One region of the Rhodoferax fermentans genome, then DNA from elsewhere that is predicted to be linked to it. Evidence: riboswitches for the same ligand, from Rfam matches in the RefSeq annotation. Region 1 holds a riboswitch; each other region holds the start of a gene.
What was found. Region 1 has a riboswitch for cobalamin ahead of bluB (5,6-dimethylbenzimidazole synthase). Riboswitches for the same ligand answer to the same signal wherever they lie in the genome.
Positions count from the first base shown of each region.

Region 1 (3,248 bases):
CCGCATCCAGCAGGCGTGCATCACCGCCGTCGGGGCAACCCAGCAGGTAACTCTGGCCCATGATCTGCACTTCCAACTGCTTCATGCTTCACCCCGCGATGCCGCCGTCTTGAAGGCCGGTTTGACGGTGCTGCTGCCAGCCTCTTGCGGCAGGCGTTCCAGCAAAGCATCTACACGGGCGCGTGCCGCGCCCAGGCGCGATTTAAGCGAATCCCGCTCCTGGGTGAGCGTGTCAACCTGCTGGTTGAGCAAGGCATTGGTGCGCATGAGTTCTTCATAACGCACCAGCAGGCGTTCCACACGTTCGGTGATTTGGTCGATTTGGGTCAGGTCCGACATAGACGCGCATTGTAGGGTTTGCCGAGCTGGGCCGGGCTCCCGCTGTGCCTTCAGCAGAGGCTGTCAGCGTTTACAAGGGGAGGGTTGGCGCCGCAAGCCACGGCCAACGCTTCCTCGCGCTGCAGGTGTGCCACCAGCGCCTGCTGGTCGTCGCGTTGGCCCCAGCTGTCAAAGTAAAGCACGTCCTGGATCGGCAGCCGTGGCAACCAACCCGCCGTTTCCAGCTCTGGCTTGTCCTTGAAGTGGCTGACATAACCGACACACAGGTAGGCAATGGGTGTGATGTGGCTGGGGATGTCCAGCGCATCCCGCAGCGCGCTTTCGTTGAAGATGCTGACCCAGCCGACGCCAAGGCCTTCGGCACGTGCCGCCAGCCACAGGTTCTGCACCGCACATACGCTGCTGTAGAGGTCCATGGTGGGGATGTGGGTGCGCCCGATCACCACCGGGCCGGTGCGGGCGCGGTCACAGGTGATGCAGATGCCCACGGGTGACTCCACAATGCCTTCGAGTTTGAGCGTCTGGTAAGTGGCGCGTTTGTCACCCTCAAACATCTGAGCGGCCTGCTTGTGGGCCACCTCAAAGGCCTCGTGCACCCGACGCTTGACGGCATCGGACTTCACCACCAAGAAATTCCACGGCTGCATGAAGCCCACCGAGGGTGCGTGGTGGGCGGCGGTCAGCACGCGGCTCAGCACCTCGTCGGGTACGGGTTTGGGTAAAAACTGGCCGCGCACATCGCGGCGTTTGAAGATGGCTTGGTAGACCGCTTCGCGGGCCTCCTGGCTGAAAGCGTGCTGGTCTTGAGTGGCTGGTGCCGAGATAGATGTCATGACATTCCCCTGTCTGGTGAAACAAAAGCGCTGCCTGGCCGTGCAGCGTGTGATGTTTTTCAGGCCGGTCTTCTGACTTGGAATCATCTGAACCACGCACCTTCCCGGCTCGCGCCAGTGGCATACAACGTGGTTCATCATCCTTACAGCGTTGGGCACGTGGCGGACTTGCACCGCCTTCCCGATTCTCCCGAAACCTGGCGGTTGCGAGCACCTGAAGGCGACGATCATAGCCGAGCGCCCAGCTAAAATTGAGCGGTTGGTGCTCGCGCGGCGGTTCACATCGCGCAGTTCAACGGGAAGCAGGAGGGGGCGGCTTGAACGAGCTCAACCTAAGCTGCGCTGCCCCCGCAACGGTAAGTGGACGAACCTTTTCGGTTCTACTGCCATCAAGGCCACTGGATGTCGTGACAGACATTTGGGAAGGTGATGGCGGTTGACTCCACCAGCCCGGATACCGGCCAACACGGTGGCTGCAGACTCTTAAATAAGAGTGTGCAACCGTGCCGCCCATGCACTGTCGGGGAGGACGGTGAGGGCACTTTGATGCTCGCTTTGCCATGATCAACTCTGCCTGTTCCTGTGTACCCACGTGTACCGCTGCGTTTGGCTGCGCCGATGACCCGAAGCCGTGTCCCAAACGCTTGGCGTGTCATCTGCTCTAGTCTATGGGTTGAGGGTTAAATCATGATCTAGCCATTATGAATAAAGGGCAGGAAGCTATTTTTTGTGAAGCAAATTTTGTCACACCACCATGGGCTGGTGTGATAGCTGACTCGGGGAGATGTCTCGTGATCCGTTTGTTTTGTCTGATGCGTTTGTTGGTTGTTTGTGGTCTGCTGGGGATGTGCTTGCCGGTGCTGGCGGCGGTGGAGGTGACGGACTACCGGGGTGTGCGTGTACGTCTGGAGAAACCGCCCCAGCGTGTGGTGAGCCTGTTGCCGTCATTGACCGAGACTGTGTGTGAACTGGGTCAATGTCAGCTGTTGGTCGGGGTGGATCGTTATTCCAACTATCCAGAACGGGTGACGCAACTGCCGCGAGTGGGCGGTGGGCTGGACCCCAACATTGAGGCCATCGTGGCCCTGCACCCCGATGTGGTGTTGATGGCCAATACCTCGCATGTTGCCGAGCGGCTGCAGGACCTGGGTCTTAAGGTACTGGTGCTGGAGCCCAAGACCTTGGCCGATGTGCGCACAGCGATCCTGACCCTGGGTGAGTTGCTCGCGGTGTCCAATGCGCAGCAGGTCTGGCGTGCCATCGACGCAGGCTTGCAGGCAGCAGCGCAGTCTTTGCCGCCAACGGTCAAAGGCCTGCGGGTGTATTACGAGGTGGGTCAAGGCCCTTACGGCGCCAGTGAAAGCTCGTTCATCGGCGAAATTCTGACCAGCTTGGGGGTGAAGAATATTCTGAACGCCCGTCTGGGGCCGTTCCCCAAACTCAACCCCGAGTTCATCGTACGTGCCAATCCGGACCTGATCATGACCGTTGAGAGCAGTGCGACCGACCTGCTGCAACGCCCGGGTTGGCACAGTATTCGAGCCCTTCGTGAAGACCGTGTCTGTGCTTTTTCACTGGATCAGACCAATGCGCTGGTGCGACCGGGTCCACGACTGGCAGAAGCTGCCCGGCTGATGGCACAGTGTCTGGGTCACAAGGCACCTGTTGCCTCTGCCAAGAAGGCGCAGCCTTGAGGACGTCCCGACCGTGTTTGCTGTTGTTTAGCGAAACGTTGCTTGGGTCCCAACCTGGCCCGTGATGTGCATATTGCCTGGCATCACTGGTGGAAGATTCAGATGGAACGACAGGCTCAGGCCATCGTGGCAAATCGGAGCTGTAAGTTTTGTTGCTAGCCCAAGCGGGTGCCGCCCCCAAGGCTAAAAATTCACCAACCAGCGCAGTCGCCTGGCTGGCGTGGTCGATAAAGTAATTCGCGTCAAGATCCGCTCATGTGTGGACATGTGTTTGCTGTAATCCAGCGCCTGTGGGGTTTTGGCAAGGTGCGTTACCGGGGGTGTGAACTGCCCGACAAGAGCATCTCAGTGATGAGGTGTTGTGGCAATCCACTGCAGTACC
Region 1 is NZ_MTJN01000002.1:3,776,188-3,779,435, reverse strand. It holds gene RF819_RS17615 (cell division protein ZapA) at 1-85, opposite strand, end outside; gene RF819_RS17610 (DUF904 domain-containing protein) at 82-339, opposite strand; gene bluB (5,6-dimethylbenzimidazole synthase) at 390-1,172, opposite strand; cobalamin riboswitch at 1,218-1,405, opposite strand; cobalamin riboswitch at 1,416-1,652, shown strand; gene RF819_RS17600 (ABC transporter substrate-binding protein) at 1,985-2,866, shown strand; partial or broken gene RF819_RS21795 (IS5/IS1182 family transposase) at 3,034-3,187, shown strand; gene RF819_RS17595 (cobalt-precorrin-6A reductase) at 3,212-3,248, opposite strand, start outside.

Region 2 (3,248 bases), 1.6 Mb from region 1:
CCACCGGGCGGTGCCGCAGGTTGGCGTTGCGTGCTTTGGGTGTGGCGTAGAAGTTGATGTCCACCACGTTGTCGAGCATGCGCAAGGCAGTGTTCACGGTGCGGGCCAGCTTGTCCTGGTCCAGCTGGCCGTCTTTCAAGTGCGCCAGCAGATTGACCGAACCGAGGTTGCACACCGCAGTTTCCGAGTCCGAGGTGTTCAGTGTGATTTCGGTGCACAGGTTGCTTGAATGCACCACACCCACATGTTGTTGTGGTGAGCGTAGGTTGCAGGCGTCCTTGAAGGTGATCCAGGGGTGGCCTGTTTCGAACAACATCGTCAACATCTTGCGCCACAGCTGCACTGCGGGGACTTGTTTGTGCAGCTTGATCTGCCCGGCGGCGGCCTGCGCTTCGTAGGCCAGATACGCGGTCTCGAAAGCGGTACCAAACTTCTCATGCAAATCGGGCACGTCGACTGGTGAGAACAGTGTCCATTCGCGGTTGTCAATGACGCGTTTCATGAACAGGTCGGGAATCCAGTTGGCGGTGTTCATGTCGTGCGTGCGGCGGCGTTCGTCACCGGTGTTCTTGCGCAGGTCCAGGAACTCCTCGATGTCCAGATGCCAGGTCTCCAGATAGGCGCACACCGCGCCCTTGCGTTTGCCACCCTGGTTCACCGCCACTGCCGTGTCGTTGACCACCTTGAGGAAAGGAATGACGCCCTGGCTCTGGCCGTTGGTGCCCTTGATGCGGCTGCCCAGCGAACGCACCGGGGTCCAGTCGTTGCCCAGGCCGCCTGCGTATTTCTGCAGCAGGGCGTTTTCCTTGATGCTCTGGTAGATGCCTTCGAGATCGTCTGCCACCGTGGTCAGGTAACACGAGGACAGTTGTGAATGCAATGTGCCGCTGTTGAACAGGGTCGGTGTGGAACACATGAAGTCGAAGCTGGAGATCAGGTCGTAGAACGCGATGGCGCGCGCTTCGCGGTCGATCTCGTTCAAGGCCAGGCCCATCGCCACCCGCATGAAGAAGATCTGCGGCAACTCGATGCGCCGCCCCTCGATGTGCAGGAAATAACGGTCGTACAAGGTCTGCAGGCCAAGGTAGCCAAACAACAGGTCGCGCTCGGGTTTCAAGGCTGCTGCCAGGCGTGGCAGGTCAAAGGTGGCCAGGCGCGGGTCAAGCAAGTCGGCAGCGATGCCTTGCTGGATGAAGTCACGGAGATAGTCAGCCTGCACACTGGCCAGTTCATCGAGTGTCACCGGGCGGCCCAGCACCTCGCGGCCCAGGCTGGCCAGCAGCAGCCGGGCGGTGACCTGGTTGTAGGCGGGTTCGCGTTCGATCAGCATCCGCGCGGCCAGGATCAGCGCCTGGTAGACGTCGGCCAAGGGCACACCGTCGTAGAGGTTCTTCAGAGCGTGTTCGTAGATGGCTTGAGCCGACACCAGTTCACCCAATCCGGCGCAGGCGGCTTCGCAGTTTCTCAGCAGCAGCGTCTGGTCCAGCGGCTTGCGCACCCCACCGTCCAGCACGTGCAATGCCACCTGTTGACTGGTCTGGGTTCGGCTGGCCGCCCGTTCGGCGGTGCGGCGTTCGCGGTACAACACATAGGCCCGCGCCACGTCATGTTCACCTGAACGCATCAGCGCCAGTTCGACCTGGTCCTGGATGTCTTCGATGTGCAAGGTGCCGCCATCGGGCGAGCGCCGGGTCAGGGCCTGGACCACGGTCTGGGTCAGGCGGGCCACCACTTCGCGCACCCGCGAGGACACCGCGCTGTGGCTGCCTTCAACGGCGAGAAAAGCCTTGGTCAGTGCCAGGGCGATTTTGTCGGCATCAAAAGCGACCACGGTGCCGTTGCGCCGGATGACCTGAAAGGACGCGGATGCAGCGAAATGCGTGGCCGCCGAGACGGTGTGAGGATTGGATGGGGCAGGGGATAACACGGCAACTCTCCACATTGGGGGGCGGAGAGTCAAGAAGGTAGCGTTTGAGCGGGCCGCATCCGCCGCGCAGGAAAGCCAGCCAACAACAGCTGGACAACATGCTGCAACGGTGAACAAACACGCAACAACCTCTCGTCAGGGACACCCCGCCCCAGAAACATCAAAAAGGACATATTGAGGCAGGTCTCCTGGCTCTCGGTTCATCGCGTTTCACCCGCCTTCCCGGACGCATCCAGTGGCATGGTGTGGCGAAACGCTCGCCGATCACAGTTGCGGGGGCAGCTCCGGCATTCAGGTCAACAACCTGGCACCGGATTCCCTTTTGATCCCCTCTCGGGGAACCTTCAATAGCGTGGAGTCTAGCGTATAAATGTCACCAAACTGATCAAGAAACGCTAAATGTAGTGATTGGAAACGCCAACAGGCGCTCTGTCGGCATCACCAAGTCTCAGGCCACCGGCATTTCGCCACCCAGTGCCTCCAGCACATTGGGCAGCATTTTTTGCAGCTCACCGGTCGAGATGGCAACGTCGCCGTCAAAGTCATCGTCTTTTTTGTGGTTGGCGCTGCTCGACTCAAACACACCGTCCAGGAACGCGATCTTCTTCAGTTGCAAACCTTCGGTCAGCATGAAGGAGACACGTTCGTTCCAGGTCATGGCCAGGCGCGTGGGCATTTTGCCTTCGCGGATGTGTTGTTGAACCTCTTCGGTATCGAGCCGGTGGCGGGCGTAACGCACCACTGCTTTGGACTCGTCGGCGGCCTTGAGCTCACATTCGCGGTCGACGCTGAAACCTGCCGGGGCGTCCAGGCTCAGCAGCCACTCGGACATCGCCGCCACGGGCGAGACCTGGGTGGTGATCATCGTCACCGCAAAACCGGGCAGTGCCTGCACCAGCAGGGTCACCACCTCGTCGGCACGGGCCTGGCTGGCAGCGTCGATCACCAGCAGGTGGTTGTCGCGGTCGATCCACACCAGCACACTGGACTGCTTGGTGAACGCCATCGGCATCAGCTCCAGGCGGATGTCGTCCTTGAGGTCGCGGATTTCTTTCTTGCCGGGTTTGCGTCCGGTACTGGCCTCAATCTGTGCCACCCGCTCCTGCGCCTTGCGGTTGATCACCGAGGCGGGCAGGGCACGGGTCTCGACCATCAGCTTGACGATCCATTGGCCAGCCACGGCTTCCAGCAAGGGGCCGTTGGCCTGGCCGCGCGGCTCAATCCAGCCGATGGATTTTTCCTGGCTGGCGCCGCACTCGACATAACGCCCGGCCTGCAGGCTGGCTTCGACCTGCTCGGCGCTGCTGCTCCATGTGGCGTC
Region 2 is NZ_MTJN01000002.1:2,221,899-2,225,146, reverse strand. It holds gene RF819_RS10505 (ribonucleoside-diphosphate reductase subunit alpha) at 1-1,942, opposite strand, end outside; cobalamin riboswitch at 2,089-2,288, opposite strand; gene RF819_RS10500 (recombination-associated protein RdgC) at 2,376-3,248, opposite strand, start outside.
Region 2: it holds a riboswitch for cobalamin, as region 1 does, so the genes downstream of both, RF819_RS10505 (ribonucleoside-diphosphate reductase subunit alpha) here and bluB (5,6-dimethylbenzimidazole synthase) in region 1, are expected to answer to the same signal.

Region 3 (3,248 bases), 1.2 Mb from region 1:
TCTTGACGTGGCCTGCCGCATTCAGGATCAGCGGCACCACAATCACCCGGCCCGACTTGGCGGCGGCGGTGGCCAAACCTTGCGCCAGCGTGATGTCGGCCAGTTCAATAAAACAGACCTCGATCGACCAGCTCGGCTGACGTTGGCGCCACTGCTGGGCAAAAGCCAGGATTTCGTCGTTACCGGAGGCCTCGCGTGAGCCGTGGCCCACCAGCAAAATGGTGTCAGAGGTCATGGGGTATCCAGGGTAAGTTGAGAAGCAGGCACGCTGGCCTGCCGGAAACGGTGGGTGAAGCTGGCGTCGTAGAGTTTGGACTTGGCCAGGGTGGTCCAATGCCGGGCGCCCAGTGTCGGGCTGGCGATGATCATCGACTGGCTGACCAGCTTCGCCTCGCGGCACAGGGCCTGGATGGTGTCAACCGTGCCACGCACAATTTTTTCTTCACCGGGCCAGCTGGCTTTGTGGACCACCACTACCGGCGCATCCGGCGACCAGCCCGCTGCACGCAGCGCAGCGGTGACCTGCCCCATCAAGGTGATGCTCAAGAAGATGCACAAGGTGCTGTGGTGCGCCGCCAGTTCCTGCAGCGACTCACCCTCAGGCATGGGCGTGCGCCCTTCCATGCGGGTCAGAATCACGGTCTGGGTGACTTCGGGCAGGGTCAGGCTCTCGACTGCCGCTGCCGCAGAGGCCATGGCCGAGGACACCCCCGGCACCACCTGCACCGGCACACCCGCAGCATCCAGCGGCTGCACCAGCTCGATCAAGGCGCCATACAGCCCGGGGTCACCGGTTTGCAAGCGCACCACGGTCTCGCAGCGCGCCGCCTGGGTGATCAGCCAGGCCGACATCTCCTCCAAGGTCATGTCCTTGCTGTCCACAATGACGCAATCCGCTGGTGCCCAGCGGGTAGCAGCTTCGCTGACCAGGGAGCCAGCGAACAAAATGGCGCCCGCGCGCTCGATCAGCCCGCGGCCCTTGACGGTGATCAGGTCCGGGTCACCAGGACCGGCCCCCACAAACCAGACGCATCCGGGCTTGGGCTGCACCATGGATCAGGCCGCGCTGTACAGGCGTTTGTCGACAGCGACCGAGCCTTGCAGGCGGTGCATCATCTTGGCCAATGCCAACACGCCCAGGTCGATCAGGGGTTCGGCCAACACAATGGTCATGTAGGCTGCGCCAAAGCTGGCCACACTGGCCAGGTTCTCAGCACCCACACCCCGGCCATACAAGGCCCAGAAGCCGACCCACACCACGATGCCACCTTGGTAAGCCACCGACAGCTTGAAGGCCTGGGCATAACCAATGTTCACATAGGCAGTGCTCTCAGGAATGATCTTGCGCGCCAGGGCAGCGGTGGCAAACAGCGGCACCAGCAGGGTGGTGACGTTCATGCCGTACTGCGGCAGGTCAAACGGTGCAAAAAACAGACCTTGCACCAACAGGCCACCGGCCAAGCCAATGGCCGCAGGCGCCACACCAAAGACCAGCAACAAGGTGGTGCCCAAAATCAGGTGCACCTCGGAGACACCCACCGGGTGGTGCGGCAACACTTCAAAAAAGCAGAACACCAAAGCAACGGCCATGGCCGAACGCAGTGCCAAAGCGGTCAGGCCATCACGTTTGATGGTGCTGACGGCCAGTTTGGCGGCATACGCCAAGGCACCGGCGGCGGTGGCGTAGCTGAGGAAAATTTTGGCGCCTTCAACAAGGCCAGGTTCGATGTGCATGGAGTAACTCCTTTAAAACGACGGATTGAACAACAGACAAACGCGAAAAACACAGCAGCTAAACGGGCTGTACCTCCTGACACGGACGCAGGACACCCAGCCTGGTTGCACCTTGGGTGCGGACACTTAGGCGTGCACAGCAGTAGCGGAAAATCATGGCAGGAACATCCGGCAAACAACTCTCACCATCGTCCCCGACAGTGCTTGAGCATCACGGCAACACGCGAACGTGCCACCACCTTGTTGGCCGGTATCCGGGCTGGTGGATGCGACCTCCATCGCCTTCCCAAGCGTCTTTGAAACACTCAGTGGCCGTGATGGAAGCGGAATCTTGACGATTCGTCCACTTACCGTTGCGGGGGCAGCGCAGGTTAGGTGGGCTGTTGTCAGCCTGAACCCTCCTGCTTCCCGTTGAACTGCGTCGTGTGAACCACGCCGCGAGCACCAACGGGATGATTCTAACGACAGATTTCACACACACATGACATCTGTTTGCCTGTTGGTGCTGGTGGAAAAAGCACCTGCCGAGCCCGTGAGATACTCTTTAAACCATAGCTATCAGCCCTTTTATATCAAGGGCTAGAGCACAAAGACTCTCTCATCATCTGTCAAGGACTCCAACTCGTGTTGCTGGTGGGCTAGCACGGCCAGCGTCGCCTCAGAGGCATCGGTGCCAGCGGCGTTGCGCGCCAGAATCCGTGCGCGCAATTGCTCGGGACTGGCCTGCGGCGCCAGGATGGCAAAGCGCACATTTTGCTCAACCGCCAGGGCGCGAAACACATCGCGGTCAGCACGTTTGAGGAAGGTAGCATCCACCATCACCGACCAACCCGCAGCCAGCAAACTCGCCGCCAGCTCGCGCAGATGGGCATAGACCTGGGCGTGAACCTCGGGCGCATAGATGCCCGCGTTGATGCCTGAGTTGGACTGCGCCAAACGCCCCAACTTGAACAGGCGTTTGCGCTCCACATCGGCCCGCAGGCGCAGCGTAGGGGTTTGTCCATTTGTTTGCAGCCACTGGTCGGTGAAATACGTTTTGCCACAGCCAGACAGGCCGTGCGTGATGCTCAATTGCACAGGGTGCAGCGCCGCCAGTCGTTCGGCCAGCGTGATGTCGGCTAGCACCTCAGAGGTGTTGGCATGTAACTGCTTGGCCCGGATGGCGGCCACCTTGGCGCGCACCAGACAGCGGTAGACGGCGTAAAACCGCAGCAACAGCGCGCCCTGGTAGTCGCCGCTGTGGCTGAACACCTCGTCGACCAGCCAGTTCGCCAAGCCGGGCTGGCCATGTTCCAGCAGGTCGATGTAGGTGAAGGCGATGTCGCTGACCACGTCGATCCAACGCAGGTCCTCGTTGAACTCCAGGCAGTCAAACAGGCGCACAGCCCCGTTGATCAACACCAGATTGGCCAGGTGCAAGTCGCCATGGCATTCACGCACCCAGCCGCCCAGTTTGCGCGCTTGCATCAACGGTGCCAGCCGCGTGAATTGCGCCTGGGTCCAGGTTTGCAGTT
Region 3 is NZ_MTJN01000002.1:2,543,657-2,546,904, reverse strand. It holds gene RF819_RS11890 (sirohydrochlorin chelatase) at 1-235, opposite strand, end outside; gene cobM (precorrin-4 C(11)-methyltransferase) at 232-1,053, opposite strand; gene RF819_RS11880 (energy-coupling factor ABC transporter permease) at 1,057-1,734, opposite strand; cobalamin riboswitch at 1,963-2,198, opposite strand; gene RF819_RS11875 (bifunctional aminoglycoside phosphotransferase/ATP-binding protein) at 2,314-3,248, opposite strand, start outside.
Region 3: it holds a riboswitch for cobalamin, as region 1 does, so the genes downstream of both, RF819_RS11880 (energy-coupling factor ABC transporter permease) here and bluB (5,6-dimethylbenzimidazole synthase) in region 1, are expected to answer to the same signal.